4 regions of the Novosphingobium sp. YAF33 genome follow, and region 1 is predicted to be linked to each of the others. Evidence: predicted binding sites of a transcription regulator. Region 1 holds the regulator's gene; each other region holds the start of a gene.
The links. Region 1 encodes LexA, which represses DNA repair genes until DNA is damaged. Its sites were predicted from a motif close to GTTCCNCNCTTGTTCT; they were not measured.

Region 1 (4,188 bases):
TGCCGTGATCGGCTGCGTCTATTTCGTCGTATTGCGCCTTCTGGCCCTTTTCCCGGCACTGGCCCTGAGGGTCCGCCTGCCGATACTGGCCGCAACATGCGGCGCGGCCGCGGGGCTGGGTTACACGCTGTTGAGCGGCTCGCAGGTTCCTACCATGCGCGCTTTCCTGGGCGCTCTGCTCGTTCTCGCTGCCATGGCATGGGGCCGTGAAGCGCTGTCCATGCGCTTGCTGGCGGTGGCGGCTGTCATCGTGCTGCTCATCTGGCCCGAGTCGGTCGTCGGTCCCAGCTTCCAGATGAGCTTCGCGGCGGTGATGGTTTTGGTGGCACTCGGCAATGCAGAGCCGCTGAAGCGCTGGTTGGCACCCCGGGAAGAGGCCTGGCCTTTCAAGGTCATGCGCCACCTCACGATGATCCTGATCACCGGCATTGTGATCGAATTGGCGTTGATGCCCATCGCCCTGTTCCATTTCCATCGTGCCGGCCTCTATGGTTCTGTCGCCAATGTGATCGCGATCCCTTTGACGACGCTGGTCATCATGCCTTTCGTCGCCCTGGCGCTCCTGCTCGATGTGGTTGGGCTTGGAGGTCCGGTGTGGTGGCTGGCGAACCACGCTATCGACGCCCTGCTGGCCATCGCCCGCTTCATAGCCGCGGAACCGGGAGCCGTTCGGGTGATGCCCACGATGAGTGGGTGGCATTTTGCGTTGTTTGTTGCTGGAGGGCTCTGGCTGGGCCTTTGGGACAGTCGCATCCGGCTATGGGGGATTTTGCCTATAGCTGCCGGTTTCTTCGGCTTGATGCTCATTCCGGTTCCGGACATGATGGTTTCGGGCGATGGCCGCCATGTGGGCTGGATCGATCCCGAGAGCCATCGGCTCGTGATGCTCCGCGCCGGTTCCGGGAACTACGCCCTGGACAACCTCATGGAAGTTGCCGGGACGCGAGAGGTCCCGGTCAATGCGCAGACGGCGCCCGGAACGCGATGCAACGCGGACTTCTGCGCCGTCGAGCTACGTCACGGCCAGGGGGCTCGGCATGTGTTGATCGCGCGGGGGAGGGCCATCGTCCCCGAGATGCAACTGGCCGAGGCGTGCAGGTGGGCCGACGTGGTGATTGCCGAGCGCCGCCTGCCGAGGACCTGCCGGCCGAAGTGGCTCAAAGTTGATCGCCAGATGCTGGATCGAACGGGCGGGCTGACTATCGATCTTGCAAGCCGCAGTGTGACGACCGTGGCGGAGGGGCAAGGAAACCATGGCTGGTGGAAACCCGCTACGCCGGCCATGATCGAACGCAAGGGATGGTATTAGCGACCGCTGGCCTGAGGAGGGCGAACAGGGCGCCCTCCTGAAACGGATCAATGATAGCGGCGCAGCAGACCTGCCAGCTTGCCCTGGACTTCTACTTCGTCAGGTCCGTAGATCTGCGGTTCGTAAGCGGCGTTCGCGGGATCGAGGCGCACCATGCCATCTTCCCGGCGCAGATACTTGAGCGTCGCTTCCTCGCCCCGGACAAGGGCGACGACGATCTCGCCATCCCTGGCCGTGGTGGTCCGCTTTACGAGTGCGAAATCTCCGTCGAGAATGCCGGCATCGACCATCGAGTCGCCCGAGACTTCCAGCGCATAGTGATCGCCTGCACCGAGCAGGGCCGCAGGCACCGGCAGCGAGGACTGGCCTTCCAGGGCCTCGATCGGCACGCCCGCGGCAATACGACCATGAAGGGGGATTTCGATCACATCGTTGGCGGGCCTGGCGACCGCCGCCGGACGGGACGGTGCGGCGTTGCCGCCACGCGCCGCCGATACCGCAGCCGCGGTCTTGGCCGGCTTGCTCGTGGCGTCTTCGGGCTGGCGGAGCACTTCGAGAGCGCGGGCACGGTTGGGAAGGCGGCGGATGAAGCCACGTTCCTCCAGCGCGGAAATCAACCGATGGACGCCCGACTTCGACTTGAGATCGAGCGCTTCCTTCATTTCCTCGAAGCTGGGGGAAATGCCGCTTTCTTCAAGCCGGACCTGGATGAACCGGAGCAATTCGTGCTGCTTGCGCGTCAACATCTGCTTAGCCTCATGTGTTCTGTGGCACTTGGCCTGAATCGCCCGACGAACCGGCCCCGGCTGACTTGATGTGTCGTTCAGGGAACTTGTCTGCGAACAATGAGGGAACAATTATGCAACGAATAGGGTATCGTCAAGCAATACCGCCATTTTGGAGCAAGAACACCTGAACGGGATCACCGCGATCAGCGGCGAGGGCATGCGCCGACCGGTCGATCAGGACATTGCTGGCGGCAAGCGAGGACAAGGCGCCGCTATCCTGTAGCGAGAGGGCATGGACCGCCTCACCATCCCAGGATCCCCGCAGGAATTCGCGGCGCGCACCCCCCGTCCTCAAAGGTGCCGAAAGCCGGGTGGCAATCGCGCGGGGTAAGGGCTGCGCGGCGCCCAGAAACGCGCGCAATACGGGGAGAACGAAGAAATATGCGGTCACCAGGCTGGACACGGGATTGCCGGGAAGCCCGATCACCAGTTGACGACGCCCTGCCGTCTGCCGTGTCGCGACCATGAGCGGCTTGCCGGGTTTGATCGCGACGCGCCAGAAGTCGATTTCGGCGCCCCATTTTTCCAGTGCCGGCCGGAGAAGGTCGTGATCGCCCACTGACGCTCCCCCGCTCGTCACGATCACGTCGGCATCGGCGGCCGCGTCGAAGGCGGCGACCAGAGCGTCCAGATCGTCGGGGATTGGTCCATTTCGATTTGCATCGACGGGAACGCTACGCGCTAGAGCGGTCAGCATGGCGCCGTTGCTGGCGGGTATCTGATGGGCTGCGCAGCATTCGGGATCGCCGGACAATTCATCGCCGCTATCGATCACGGTGAGCCGGGGGCGGCGGCGGACGGCGAGATGTCGGTGGCCCGCCGAAATGGCAAGACCGGCCTGTGCCGGCCCGATCAGTGCCCCGGCGGCCAGCAGCGGCGCTCCATCGGCGAAATCCATGCCGCGGAAGCGGACGTGCTTGTGGCCTGGTGAGGGCGCCTCTCCCGTGAGGGCGAGGCGATCGCCCTCACGGTCGACATCCTCCTGCAGGATCACGGCCCGCGCATTGTCGGGCAACAGGGCGCCGGTGGATATCCGCACGGCTTGGCCCGGATCGACGGCTGCACCGAAGGGCCGTCCTGCCGCGCTTTCACCGATCAACTGCCAGGGTCCGGACAGGTCCCCTTCGCTTACGGCATAACCGTCCATGGCGGAGATGTCGGCGGCGGGCTGGACCCGGCGTGCCAGCAAGGGGGCCGCGAGATAGCGACCCAGCGCACCGTCGATGTCGACGTGCTCGACGGGCCGCGGCTCGACCAGCGCAAGCAGACGGGCCTGTGCCTCTTCCAGAGCGATCGGCGGGATCATCGCGGCGATGTCTCAAACCGCCAGTCGCCCGATTTGCCGCCACGCTTTTCGATCAGGCGAATGTCACCGATGACCATGCCCTTGTCGAGCGCCTTGGCCATGTCGTAAATTGTAAGCAGAGCCACGGAAACCGCTGTAATGGCTTCCATTTCCACCCCGGTCTTGCCGCTCAGCGATGCAGTGCCCACGGCCAGCACGGCGCTGTCCTCGAACGTGAAATCCAGGTTTACGGCGTCGAGCGTGAGGGGGTGGCACATCGGGATGAGGTCCGCCGTCTTCTTGGCGGCCATGATCCCCGCGATGCGCGCCGTTCCCAGCACGTCGCCTTTCGGTGCATTGCCGGCGCGGATCGCTTCCAGGGCCGAGGCGCTCATCGTGATCCGTCCGGACGCCACGGCGACCCTGCGGGTCGCGGCCTTGGCGCCAACGTCGACCATGCGGGCCGAGCCTTCCGCATCGATGTGAGTAAGGGACTTGCTCAAGCGCGGGCTATCCTCAATCTGCGAAGAGGAGCTGGCGGGTTGCCGCTTGGACATCCGCCTGACGCATCAGGCTCTCGCCAACGAGGAAAGTACGGGCGCCGCAAGCCGACAGCCGTTCCAGATCGGCGTGAGTGTTGATGCCGCTTTCGCTCACGAGCAGGGTGCCGGCGGGCGCCAGCGGGGCGAGGCGTTCCGTCGTCGAAATATCGGTCGCGAACCGCTTGAGATCGCGGTTGTTCACGCCAATGAGGCGCGACTTGAGGCGGCTCGCCCGCTCCATCTCGTCTTCGTTGTGGACTTCGA
Region 2 (4,188 bases), on a different contig from region 1:
GGAGGCTTCGGGCGCGGAGATCGTGACGGTGGCGGTGCGCCGGGTCAATGTTTCGGACCCCAAGGCGCCGATGCTGACCGACTTCATCGATCCCCGGAAAATCACCTACCTGCCTAATACCGCCGGCTGCTTCACCGCCGAAGACGCCATCCGCACCTTGCGGCTGGCGCGCGAAGCGGGCGGCTGGGATCTGGTGAAGCTGGAAGTTCTGGGCGAGGCGCGGACGCTTTATCCCGACATGCGCGAGACGCTGAAGGCCACCGAAATCCTCGCGAACGAAGGCTTCCTGCCGATGGTCTACTGCGTGGACGATCCGATCGCGGCCAAGCAGCTTGAGGAAGCCGGCGCCGTGGCGGTCATGCCGCTGGGCGCGCCGATCGGCTCGGGCCTGGGCATCCAGAACAAGGTGACCGTCCGCCTGATCGTTGAGGGGGCCAAAGTGCCGGTCCTCGTCGATGCTGGCGTGGGTACGGCCTCGGAAGCCGCCGTGGCGATGGAACTGGGCTGCGACGGCGTGCTGATGAATACCGCGATCGCCGAAGCCCGCGACCCGATCCGCATGGCTCGCGCCATGAAGCTGGCGGTCGAGGCTGGCCGCGATGCCTATCTGGCAGGGCGCATGGCGCAGCGCCGCTACGCCGATCCCTCCAGTCCGCTTGCCGGCCTGATCTGAAAATTCGGCCGCGGGGCATTTTTCTTCACGATGGCCGATAGCTCTGCTGCAGCATGGCCGATTGTGACGGAAAAGTGCCGCGGACGGCCATTTTCAAAGCGTCCCGAAATGAAATGCTGCAAGAATCTTGCGGCTATTATCGGGTTCAAACCATCATCCGGTTAAGGCTGTAGCAACCGAAGAGGCGGAGATTGGTTCTAGTGACAGGGAGGATTGTCCTTCCGTGTCACGAGGATCAGGACCATGACTCACACGGGAAAGGCCACCATCACCATCGGGGAGCTGCGGGAATTCGCCAGCTTCACGCCCTGCGAGCAGCGCTACATCCGGCGCAGCCTGGACGTGGGACTGGGCCGGCAGGATGCTCTGGGTCTCTGGGCGCGCGACGGCGTCGAAGCCACCTCGATCCGCAAGCAATACGAAGCCTACGCGGATCTCGCCGCGCTGCGCGAGATGCGGCCTGACGAATTCGGCTTCGATGACATTGCCGCGTTCATGGGCAAGCTGCTTTACGTCGCCGCCTTCGATCTCGCCCAGGAACGCATCGAATCGTTCCCGGCCTTCCGTTTCCTTTACGAACGCCTGCTTGGCGGTTGGGTAAGGCCCTGGCTGCCCGGCGCCTTCTGCGGAGCCGCCGCGCTTCCCCAGATCCGTCCCGATCGCCGCAAGACGTTGCTTCACTCGATCAGCGAAGCGGCGGCCACGGCATCTGGCTGGTCGGAGCGCGAACCGTCATTCTATCCGGAATGGATCGAGAAGGAGATCGCCTGAGTTTCGGGCCGATCCGGCGCTTCGGCGCCGGATCGCTTCGCCCGCACGTCAGCTTTCGCTGCCCCATTGCAGGGTCTGCGGATCGCCCAGGGTAACCAGACGCCTGAGCGAAGCGCGGGCCAGACGCTCGGTTTCCACCTTGCGCCGTGCCGCGGCAAGCTGGCGCAGCGGTGCCGGGCGCAGGATCTCGGCATCGTAGCCATCGGCAACGATCACGCCGCACTGGTCGGGCAGGAACGGCTCGGTTTCCAGCGGCGCCCGGTCCAGCGAGGGGGGCAGCCCCCAGTAGAAACGGTCGCAGTAGTCCAGATAGTCGGGCCATTTGCCGTCGCCCAGCAAGTCTGCGCGTGAAACCTTGATTTCGACGATGACGACATGCCCCTTCGCGTCGATGCCCATGAGATCGGCGCGGCGCCCGCAGCGCAGCGACATTTCCGGCAGGCACCAGATGTCGTTACGAGCAAAAAGCCGCCCTATTCCGCGCGCCACATCGGCGGCGACGAAAGAAAGAGCGGGAGAAACGAGCGGAGAATCAGCTTCGGCCATCGCGGCATAATAGGAACATAGAGGGAACTTTCAAGCCGCAAGGCATCTGGAGCGCTGGCCCAGCCAGAACGGCTGACAGGTTTTTCCCAAGTCCATGATGGATCGAAGTGATTTGGCGCTGGCAACACCGCTCATGCTCTGCTAGTCGCCGCGGGCACTGCACCCGTAGCTCAGCTGGATAGAGCGCTGCCCTCCGAAGGCAGAGGCCACAGGTTCGAATCCTGTCGGGTGCACCATTTCCTCCATTTGCGAAGATCAACCGGCTTCCGGGCCATGCTCTGCCGTGTCTGTTCGGGCATTGGGGCGGGCACGGTGGCCGTGATCGGGCGGCGCGGGCGCCGCCCTTCAGGTGGGCGGGTCAGGCCAGGACGCGGTGGACCAGGTTGGTGTTGTATTGACGCAGCCAGCCCGGGATCAGGAAGGCGTCCACCAGCACCCAGATGCCGAGCGGGATCAGGAACAGCAGGCCGAAGCCCATGATCCAGATGGTCGCCCAGCCGAGCAGGAAGAGGACGAGCTGGACGATGCCGCCGGCGGTCTTGCCGGCGTAGAAGCGATGGGCGCCCAGCGAGCCGAGGAAGAACCACAGGAGATACGTGACGCCGGTGGACTTGGCATTTGCCTGGTAGAGCAGGCCGGCCATGGCCGCAGTGGATGAATTCGTGTCGGTCATCGATACCCCCGTCGATAAGTGAAGGGGCGTATCGATATGGGCATGCCATTAAGAAACCAATGAATTTTTTGAGTTGCCGGTGGCACGGCTCAATGAAAGTCCCGTGAGCGGGGGAGGACCCGCACGTTGCGCGGGTGCTGCGGGCGGACGAATTCGTCGGCGCGGGATAGCTGGGGCTCGGCTTCGTGCACTTCCGAGAGGCGTTTCAGTTCGGGTGTACGGTCATGGATGCTCTGGGCCATGATATGGATGACGCCTTCGGGGCTGTGCTGGATCAGACCTTCCACCAGCATCAGCCGCGCGGCCATGACCGGGCGGCGGTAGGTTTCGAACAGCCGGGCCCAGATCACCACGTTGGCGATGCCGCCTTCGTCCTCCAGCGTGACGAAAATGGCATTGCCCTTGCCCGGGCGCTGACGAACCAGCACCACGCCGGCGACTTTCACGCGCTTTCCGTTTCGGGTCTTCGCCAGGTCCGCGCAGCGCAGCACGCCTTCCGCCGCGAAGACCGGGCGCAGGAACGACATCGGATGGGCTTTCAGCGAGAGCCGGGTGGTCTGGTAATCGGCGGCGACTTCCTCGGAGAGCGGCATGGCGGGCAGGGCGGCATGGGGTTCCTCTCCCAGTTCGCGGGCGCGGGCGGCAGCAAAGAGGGGAAGTTCGCCGGTTGGCGTGCGGCGTGCTTCCCAAAGGCCCTCGCGGCGGTCCAGACCGATCGAATGCAGGGCATCGGCATCGGCCAGGAGGTTGAGCGCCCGCTGGGGCAGGCTGGCGCGCCGGGCGAGATCTTCGAGGTTGGTGTAAGGGCGATGGGTCTTGATCTGCTCCGCCCAGTTCTCGCGAAAGCCGCTGATCTGGCGCAGGCCGAGCCGGAGGGCGAGTGCGCCTTTCGCTTTGGGTTCCAGGGTGCAGTCCCACTCGCTGTGGTTGGCATCGATGGTGCGCACTTCCACGCCATGCTTCTGCGCGCAGCGGACGATCTGGGCCGGGGCGTAGAAGCCCATGGGCTGCGAATTGAGCAGGGCGGCGGCGAAGACCTCGGGGTAGTGGTGTTTGATATAGGCCGAGACCCAGACCAGCCGCGCGAAGGCGAGGGCATGGCTTTCCGGGAAGCCGTAGCTGCCGAAGCCCTTGATCTGCTGGAAGCAGCGCTCGGCGAAGTCCTTCTCATACCCACGGGCCACCATGCCGTTCACCATCTTGCTGTGCAGGGAGCCGATCGTGCCGACATTGCGAAAGGTCGCCATGGCGCGGCGGAGCTGGTTGGCTTCGGCATCGGAGAAGTTCGCGGCGGTGATCGCCAGCCGCATCGCCTGCTCCTGGAACAGGGGGACGCCGAGAGTCTCGCCGAGGACACCGCGCAATTCGTCGCGATCGTGGGGAGGAGCCGGAGAAGGGTAGATGACGTCCTCGATCTTTTGTCGGCGCCGCAGATAGGGATGGACCATGTCCCCCTCGATCGGGCCGGGGCGCACGATGGCGACCTGAATGACCAGGTCGTAGAACCTCTCAGGTCTCAGGCGGG
Region 3 (4,188 bases), on a different contig from region 1:
GATTGTGGTCCTGAAGCCAGCCGACGGTAAACGTTTCAACGGCACAGTGATCGTCGAGTGGAATATTACTGACGGCCTCGATGTTCCGCTCGAATGGATCAATTCCCATCGCGAGCTTTTTCGTAGTGGTTACGCTTATATTGGCGCTCTATGCAGATCGCGATGACGAACGAAACGTTGCCCGCGTTAATCAAAGACAGTCTGAGTATCGAGAAGGGCGGCATACGGACGCCGTGGGTCGATGCGCCGCTCTCGCACCTAACGGGAGACTTCCGAGGAGCTTCTTTGGATATTACAGGTTTGGTCGAGCGCTCAGGCGAAAATCCTCACGCTTTACCTCGGCGGGAAGGCTGAGTTCCTCGGCAAGGCGACCAAATCTCTCGATGCCGCCACCGGGCAAGGTTTCGTTCTAAATTCCGACCGTGCCGAAATTGTAGGACTGCTCGAGCGGCAGTTCAAAGCTGCGACGAATGTACCATAAATCGGCCTTCGCGTTTTCAGTCTGACTGAATTAGGGTGCGCAGCTCAGCCTGGTCAAGCTGCGCGCCCTTGTCGTTGCCTTCAGAACGATCGCTGACCTTCATGGGATAACCTTGCAGGACTTGATGCCGCCAGCTCGCCTCGGAGCAGTTTTCGAAACAAACTCGAAGCGAACGGCAGCCCAGCCGTGACCGGCTGCGCAAGCGATGGACCGCGTCTCGCGACGCTTCAATTTGCGCCGGTGGTACGTTCGTACCTCAAGGACGGCGCCGCCAGGCTGCGAAACGTGACCGACCAGCGCGGACGTACCATCTCGGCGATACTGTGCTCCCATTCATGCCGGGCAGGTCCGCTGAGATGGTAGGCGCTCCTGGGCGTGAGCGGCACGTTAGTTCGGGCAAAGCCGTTCCCACGCCTTTGCCTGAATCGCATTTCAGCCGGTTCGCCTAGCGAAATCCCCACGACGTGCTCGTAGATGGGGCGATCGCGGTGCCAACCGATCCCCGCCCCCGCGTCATACCGGATCAGCAAAGCCTGAACGAGAAGCGCGGGATCCACAGCGGCGAAATTCGCGGCGCGGTCACGCAGCAGCAAGAGCCAGCCAGGAAAAGGAGGTGCTTGGCGCTGCCGGCCCGTTTCGAAATCGTAGTTCCACCCGAAAGAGGTGGTGAGGCGCTTGCCGGTCCAGCCCTGAAAACGGAACGGTTGCAGATCGCAGGCATTGATGCGACTGATCAGCACGCGTTCCTCGGCATCGTCGATGAGGTCGGCCCGGGTGGCAAGGCCGGGCAGGGCAGGGGTGCCGAACAGGTCGAGCATCAGGCCGCCTGCTCGGCGATAAACATCGGCAGCGCCGTTGCTTGTGCGGGCGAGGGTTCGCCCGGGTTCGGCACCATGATGCGGCCCCGCGTTATACCCTCGGCCGGCGGGAGAACGGGGCGCACGAGATCCTTTGCCGGGCGCAGAAGAAGCTCCTTCGTCATCACCGGCTCGCCCTGGTTGCGGCTACGGGTGATCCGCTGGAAATCGCCATACTTGATTTTCACCGTGATAGTACGGCCGAAGATCTGGCTGGCTTCGCACCAGCGCCAGACATGTTCAGCCATTTTCGCAACGCTGGCCGCGATCTCGTCAGGGTCTGTCAGATCGCGGTCGAGCGTCGTCTCGAATCCGGAAGATCCGCGCACCCGATTGGGATTATCCGGTCGGTAGTCTTCGCCGCACGCAATCGCGAAGTACCAGCTGGCCGAACTGCCAAAACGACGCCCAAAAAATGCGAAGGACTTTGCGCGAAGGTTCCCGCCGATTTCGAAGCAGAGGCGCGTCATCTTCGCTGTCGTCACCGGCCCGATGCCGTGGAAGCAGCTGACGGGGAGCGTGTCCACCCAGTTAGCGCCCATGTCAGGGGTGACGGCAAACTGCCCGCTGAGCTTGGGGTGATCGGACGCGACTTTTGCCAGGAACTTGTTGCAGGAAACGCTTGCCGACGCAGTGAGACTGGTATCTTCGAGGATGCCCGGGCGGATGGCATTGGCCGGGCGCCAAGCGGTCTCGAGACCGCATTTGTCCGTCGTCACGTCGAGGTACGCCTCGCCGGGCGAGAGGGGCTCGACCAGGCCGTCGTAACGCGCGAACACGGCACGGACCTGCCGGGATACCTGCCGGTCGACTTCGAAGCGCGGGGGCACGAACACCAGTTCAGGACAGCGCAGCAGCGATGGGGCCGAAGGTAGCGCGGAGCGGACGCCGAGCTGTCGCGCCTTGTAACTTTTCGCTGCAACCCCGCTCCGCGCTGCCGCATGGCCTGCGGCGACGGGGCGGCCTCGCAGCGACGCTTCATCGCAGTGTTCCGCCGCAGCGAAGAAGGCGTCCACGCCGGCCCGGATAATTTTTCTTATGATGAAGTCGACCATGGCGCGGGCATACCATGACAGGAACAAATATCGAACAAAAATGAATGATTGGTCGTCTCAGGGCGAGGGCTTTCCCCCGTCCTGCACAGACTGTCCACAGGGTTGTCCCGAGAGGTGTCTCTTGCCCGCGTCGCAAATGCCTTGACCCGGCACCCCGGCCAATGGGAACATAAGTGGAACAAGGCGAGTCTCGAGTTATCATGCAGCTGCTATCACCTATCTCGACGATCGAGCATCTGCGCACCCTGGCGTCTCCGCTCGCTGAGTTTCGCACAAGCCCGTTTGGCGCCGAGGCGCTGGATGATCGCTTGAGCGGCGGAGGCCTCCGTACAGGCGCGCTGCACGAGGCGGCCGCGCTGACCTGCTCGCTGGTCGATGATGCCGCCGCGACCTTGTTTCTGGCGGGGATAGCCGCGCGTGAAGCCAGATCGCTCAAGGCCCCGGTACTGTGGGTAAGCTGCCGCAATGACCTCTACGCTCCCGGCTTGGAACAGGCCGGACTTGGTTCTTCCGATGTCATTCATGCGCAGCCGCGTAATGAAGGAGCGCTTCTTGCCGTCGTCGAGGACGCTGTCCGCGATGGGACGCCGGCTGCGGTCGTCGCCGAGGCAAGCAAGGTGTCGATGGTGGCGACCCGCCGCCTTCAGCTTGCTGCGGCAGAGGCCGATATTCCCGTTCTGCTGCTTCGGCGTCACCGCGGACGCGACCTGGATCCGCTCAGCGAGCCTTCGGCGGCCTGGACCCGCTGGCGCATTGCCAGCGCCCCCTCCGCCCGCCTCGGGGTTGCCAGTGTCGGTCGGCCCCGCTGGCTGGTTGAACTTGCCCGGCAACGCGGCGGCGAAGGTTTTTCCCTGATCGTGGAGGGATGCGATGAGACGGGTCGTCTCGCTGTTCCTGCCCTATCTGCCGATCGAACGGCTGAGAAGGCAGGACCGGTTCGCCGCTCCGCGGCCTGAACCCCGCGCGCTCCAGCTTCCCGTCTACGACGATCCTGGCGCTTGCTCGGTCCCGCGTGGTGGCGGGTGGCGGCCTGGTGCGCGCTGGGCACAGGCACAGACACAAAGCGAAGATCGCGGCAGGGCACGTACGCGTGTCGATGTCGAACGCGAGATTGTCTCGTTGCCGCTACACGCGCAGCCCCCTATGCGCGAGCTTGGCCGGCGCTCGGAAGCCGCCAAGCATCCTTTCAAGCGCCCGCACGGCGCGCCGCCGCGCGCCGTGCGGGGCGTCCCCGAGTTTGCCGTTGTCCCGATGGCGCTTATTGGCAAAGTCCGGCGCCGCGACGAGATCGTTGCTGTGTGCCCAGCAGCGCGGGCGCTTGGAATCCATGTTGGGATGGCGGCAACTCATGCCCGCGCCCTGGTGTCCGATCTCGATTTTCGGCCCGCCGAGCCTGAGGCCGATGCCGGTTTGCTGGACCGCCTGGCTCTGTTTGGAATTCGGCGCTGGTCACCGATCGTCGCGGTTTGTCCGCCTGACGGTATCTGGCTCGATCTCACCGGCGCTGCGCATCTGCACGGCGGAGAAGAGCGCTTCTGTCAGCGGCTTCAGGCATTCTGCCACCGCGCGGGGTTCACCGTGCGGATCGCGATCGCCGATACCCCCGGTGCGGCCCATGCGCTTGCGCGCTACGGCCGCGAGGATATTGGCATCACCCCGCCGGGGGGCGTGCTGCGCGCTCTGTCGCCGCTGCCGGTGGCGGCCCTCCGGCTCGACGAAACGGCAATCGGCGCGGCGCGCAAGTTCGGGTTCGAGACGATCGCTGACCTGCTTCCCGTCGCGCGTGCGCCCCTTG
Region 4 (4,188 bases), on a different contig from region 1:
GTCGTAGTACTGCACGCCGAGATAACTCAGCCACGCATAGCCCGTACTACCCAGGAGGAGGTGGATCGCGCCTAGGACCAGGGCCGTGAGTGTCAGCTCTTGAAGTCCCAGAAGACTGGTCAGGGAGAACGGCGCTTTTGTGTCGCTCGGAGCGGGTGTTGTGGGGGCAGACATCTGTAGCTTCCGGTTTTGGTGCAGTTGGTGCGCACCGCTTCTGGAAAGTCATGCCTTTGATGCAATAGGAAAAATTTACCCACCGACGGATGTGGCCACCGGTCGGCGCAGTTCGGTTCCGGCTGGCGCCTGAAGTGCGGGAGCAAAGTACTGCGGCCCGCACTCCAGACGAGGTACGCGCTGTTATTCGGACGGCGCCGCATTGGTTGCCGACTTCGGCTTTCTCGCAGTCTTGCCGCCGGTGGCCGCCTTTTTCGCGGGGGCTTTCTTGGTCGGAGCCTTATCGGCCGGAGCGCTCGCGGAAGGCGCAGTAGCGGCTGCAGGGGTGTCGCCGGGAACAGCGGAGGGTTCGGCTACTGCATCGGCAACTGCGGAATGCGCCTTCTTGCTCTTGGTTTTGGCGCCCTTCTTGCGCCCGAGGCCGATCTCCTTTGCAAGCGCCCGCCGGCGCTCGGCATATTCCGCCGCGACGAACGGATAGCTCGCAGGCAGATTCCAGCGCGCCCGGTAATCCTCGACCGAAAGCTGGTGGTCGGTGGTGAGGTGCCGCTTGATCGTCTTGAACTTGCTACCGCACTCGAGGCAGACGATGCCATCCGGCTTTACCGAAGCACGCACGGAGACCGCGGGTGTAAGCACTTCCGGTTGCGGCGCAGGAGCTTGTCCAAGCGACGCCAGCGATCCGTAAACCGCCTCGATCAACTGGGGAAGCTGCGCTGAGGGAATCGAATTATTGCTGACATGCGCGCTGACGATGTCAGCCGCCAGCGTAAGTAGAGCTTGGTCTGCCATGATGTATTTACGTGCCCGAATTTCTTTTTGTGGGCGTTTCGTTTCGTTCATTGTCATCGCGGGCGCAAGCGGGATTGCAGGCAATGCGGATCAATTCTTTCCCTCGCCGTGATCCCTTTCCGGACCGTTTCCCAAACCGCTCATGTCGCCCGGCATTGAAAGCGGTGTGATCGGACAGTGCTTCTCCCGAAGTCCAGACGGCCGCCAATACGCCGCTGCCGCTTCCGGGAGTGAGGCCACGATATCGATCACCCGCCGCCCGCCTCCATAACGCGTACCCCTGGCCTCCTCGTCCTTTTTGGCGGCGTGCAGGCAAGCGTTACGAATTGGGTCAGGGACTACGGGCGGTGACCGGCGTCTTCGGCGCCGCCGCCCATATACGGTACTGCCGCAGGCATGATAGGTTCGAGTGCCGGGCGGGTCATTGGGCAGGCTTGGTCGGTACGGGCAACAGCCACGGCAGAGGAGAGGGCCGCCATGTGCAATCGAGCCAGAATGCGCGGTGAGCCGGAAACCCTGTTCGGCTCGGCCGCCCACCTGTTCACCGAGCGTCCGCGTGACAATCGCTTCGATCCGCAGGAATTGCGGCCGAAAGGACGCAGCTATGTGATCCGCGAAGAGGGCGAGATGCGCGGATGGGATATCATGACCTGGGACGTGCTCGGCGGAAAGGCGGCCTGGCCGATGACCAATGTGCGCCAGCTCTCGCTGCCGCAATGGCGCCGGCTCGCGGAGAAGCCGGAAAACCGCTGCATCGTGCCGCTCACCGAATTCTGCGAGTTTACGCCGGAAAAGCACGATCTCGATGATGGGAAGCCCCCGCTTAAGGGCGAGATGTGGTTTGCAGTCACCGACCAGCCAACCTTTGTCGTTGGAGGCTTCTGGCAAAGGACCGAGACCGGCAACGGCTTCACCATGGTGACCTGCGATGCCAATGCACTGGTCGCGCCTATCCACCCGAAGGCCATGGTGACCATCCTCGATCCAGGTGACGTGACGACCTGGCTGCGCGGCAGCTACGACGAGATCGTTTCGCTGCAGCGGCCCTACGATCCAGCAAAGATGGTCGTGAGAGGGCCGGTATTCCCGACGCGGCAACCCCAAGCGGAAATCTGAAAAGCGTGATTTGACAGCGGGTTGAACGGTTTATCCGTCGAAATCGCTCCGTCGTCGTTTTCTTATGTTCCCAATATGTTCCGAATCGCGTTATTGGGATGGCATGTCTTCCGGCTTTGCCTTGCCCCCTTCGATTCCTCTGCCGCTTGGCGAACTGCCGCGCGAGTGGTGCCTTCGCGTTATCGGCGCAGCCGGCGCCGGCTTTCCCTCGCCGGCCCAGGACTGGGAAGAATCCGCGATCAATCTCGTAGAGCTGCTCCGGCTCGATCGCGCTGCCAGCTTCGTATTCCGGGTGAGCGGGCAGTCCATGGTCGATGCGGGGCTGTTCGATTCCGATGTCGTTGTGGTCGACAGGGATGCCAAGCCCGTGAACGGGCGCATCGTCATTGCCGTGGTCGATGGCGGTTTTGTCGTTCGCCAACTCTGCTTTCGCCATGGTGTCCCGATGCTCGAGGCGCGCAATAGCCGCATGCACTACGAGCCGGTCGTGGCGGACGAGACAGTGGAAGTCTGGGGCGTCGTGCGCGCGAGCGTGCGCAACCTTCAGGGCTAGCCCATGACCTGGGCCATTCTCGACATCGAGAACTTCTACTGCAGCGCTGAGCGCGTCTTCGATCCTTCGCTGCGCGGTGTGCCGCTTCTCGTGTTGTCGAACGGTGACGGCTGCGCCATCGCGCGCTCGGCCGAAGCCAAGGCGCTCCACATTCGCATGGGCGCGCCCATGTTCCAGATCCGCGATGTGGTGGCGAGGCATGGCATCCAGTGCCGTTCCTCCTCCTACGAGCTCTACGCGGACATGAACCGGCGCTTCAATGCGGTAATTGCTGAGTTCACCGATACGGTCGAAATCTACTCGATCGACGAATCCTTCTTTCGTCTGCCGGTATTGCCGAGCGGCCTCGGCGACGTCGAGATGGCGCACCGTGTCCGCGCTGCGGTCAAGCGCTCGGTGGGTCTCCCCACCCGCATTGGCCTCGGGCCGACGCGGACACTCAGCAAAGTGGCAAACGCCCTCGCCAAGGCGTCCGAAAAAGTTTGGGGCGGGGTTGTCGATCTGCATGACGAAGGCCTGCGGCGGCGGCTCTTGGCGGCCTGGCCGGTCGAGGAAGTCTGGGGCATCGGACCTGCATTGGCGAAGCGCCTGCGGCCGCTCGGCGTCCGGACGACTGCCGAGCTTGCTGCACTGCCCGCAGAAGTGGCGCGCGACGTGGGAACGGTCGTGCTCGAGCGGTTGGTGCGCGAACTCAACGGCATCGAATGCACCGATTTCGAGCCGGAGCCGGCTGCGCTCAAGTCCACGGCGGTCACGCGCAACTTTGGCGAACCTGTTCGGGACGTCGAGGCGTTGCGCGAAGCCATGGTGCGGCGCGCAGTACGCGCGGCCGAGAAAATCCGTCACCAGCGGTTGCAAGCGAGCCGCCTGATTGCCTTCGCACATGGCAGCCGCTTCAAGCCGAACGCGCCCTCGGCCTCGCGCGTCGGGCGGCTTTCGCCTGCCAGCAACGATCCGCGCGTCATTGCCGGCGTGGCCGGCAGGATGGCCGAGGCCATGTTTGAGGTCGGCGCAGTCTACACCAAGTGCGGCGTGATGCTCGAGGGTCTGGAACAGGAGGCGCGTGGGCAGCTCGACATGTTCTCCGCCCCGGATCCCAGATCGCCGAAGCTGCTGGCCGCGCTCGACGAGATCAATACAAGGTTCGGGCGCCAGACCTTGCGGCTGGGTTCTGAAGGGATGGGCGTGAAGGCCTATGATACCAAGCGTGCCTTGAAGAGCCCCTCCTGGACTACACGGATCGATCAGGTTCCAGTGGCGCGGTGATTAGTCACCACGGAGGTGTGAATCGATCGCCAAGCCGGGGTCATGCCGTTGAAGTGGGCAAATACATTGCGATTGCGGGTGTATGACCTTAACTGCGCTTCGTAGCTCCCAAAGAGGCAACACATGTCCGATCCTGCAGAAGTCCTGAAAGAAATACTCGACCGTCATCCGGCGGCCCCATTTCTCTTTGTCGGTTCGGGATTTTCGCGACGCTATCTAGGGACGGAAGCTTGGGCAGGCCTGTTGGAGCGCTTCTGCGCGCCGATCAAGGCATTCGGATATTACAG

Region 2: a site for LexA is predicted at 2,003-2,018, ahead of AB4Z00_RS20575 (MmcB family DNA repair protein). Genes of this name have one in related genera too.
Region 3: a site for LexA is predicted at 2,558-2,573, ahead of AB4Z00_RS21180 (ImuA family protein). Genes of this name have one in related genera too.
Region 4: a site for LexA is predicted at 2,149-2,164, ahead of AB4Z00_RS19580 (LexA family protein). Genes of this name have one in related genera too.

What each region holds. Positions count from the first base shown of each region.
Region 1 is NZ_JBFRCW010000003.1:204,465-208,652, reverse strand. It holds gene AB4Z00_RS08150 (ComEC/Rec2 family competence protein) at 1-1,309, shown strand, start outside; gene lexA (transcriptional repressor LexA) at 1,357-2,055, opposite strand; gene AB4Z00_RS08140 (molybdopterin molybdotransferase MoeA) at 2,189-3,403, opposite strand; gene moaC (cyclic pyranopterin monophosphate synthase MoaC) at 3,400-3,885, opposite strand; gene trpC (indole-3-glycerol phosphate synthase TrpC) at 3,899-4,188, opposite strand, start outside.
Region 2 is NZ_JBFRCW010000011.1:56,773-60,960, reverse strand. It holds gene AB4Z00_RS20585 (bifunctional sulfur carrier protein/thiazole synthase protein) at 1-673, shown strand, start outside; gene AB4Z00_RS20580 (hypothetical protein) at 917-1,444, shown strand; gene AB4Z00_RS20575 (MmcB family DNA repair protein) at 1,493-1,990, opposite strand; tRNA gene AB4Z00_RS20570 (tRNA-Arg) at 2,150-2,226, shown strand; gene AB4Z00_RS20565 (TM2 domain-containing protein) at 2,349-2,663, opposite strand; gene AB4Z00_RS20560 (error-prone DNA polymerase) at 2,753-4,188, opposite strand, start outside.
Region 3 is NZ_JBFRCW010000012.1:25,564-29,751, reverse strand. It holds partial or broken gene AB4Z00_RS21195 (alpha/beta hydrolase domain-containing protein) at 1-166, shown strand, start outside; gene AB4Z00_RS21190 (alpha-ketoglutarate-dependent dioxygenase AlkB) at 709-1,299, opposite strand; gene dinB (DNA polymerase IV) at 1,299-2,393, opposite strand; gene AB4Z00_RS21180 (ImuA family protein) at 2,594-3,349, shown strand; gene AB4Z00_RS21175 (Y-family DNA polymerase) at 3,264-4,188, shown strand, end outside.
Region 4 is NZ_JBFRCW010000010.1:5,933-10,120, reverse strand. It holds gene AB4Z00_RS19595 (hypothetical protein) at 1-174, opposite strand, end outside; gene AB4Z00_RS19590 (MucR family transcriptional regulator) at 358-1,017, opposite strand; gene AB4Z00_RS19585 (SOS response-associated peptidase family protein) at 1,444-2,082, shown strand; gene AB4Z00_RS19580 (LexA family protein) at 2,186-2,635, shown strand; gene AB4Z00_RS19575 (Y-family DNA polymerase) at 2,639-3,901, shown strand; gene AB4Z00_RS19570 (SIR2 family protein) at 4,025-4,188, shown strand, end outside.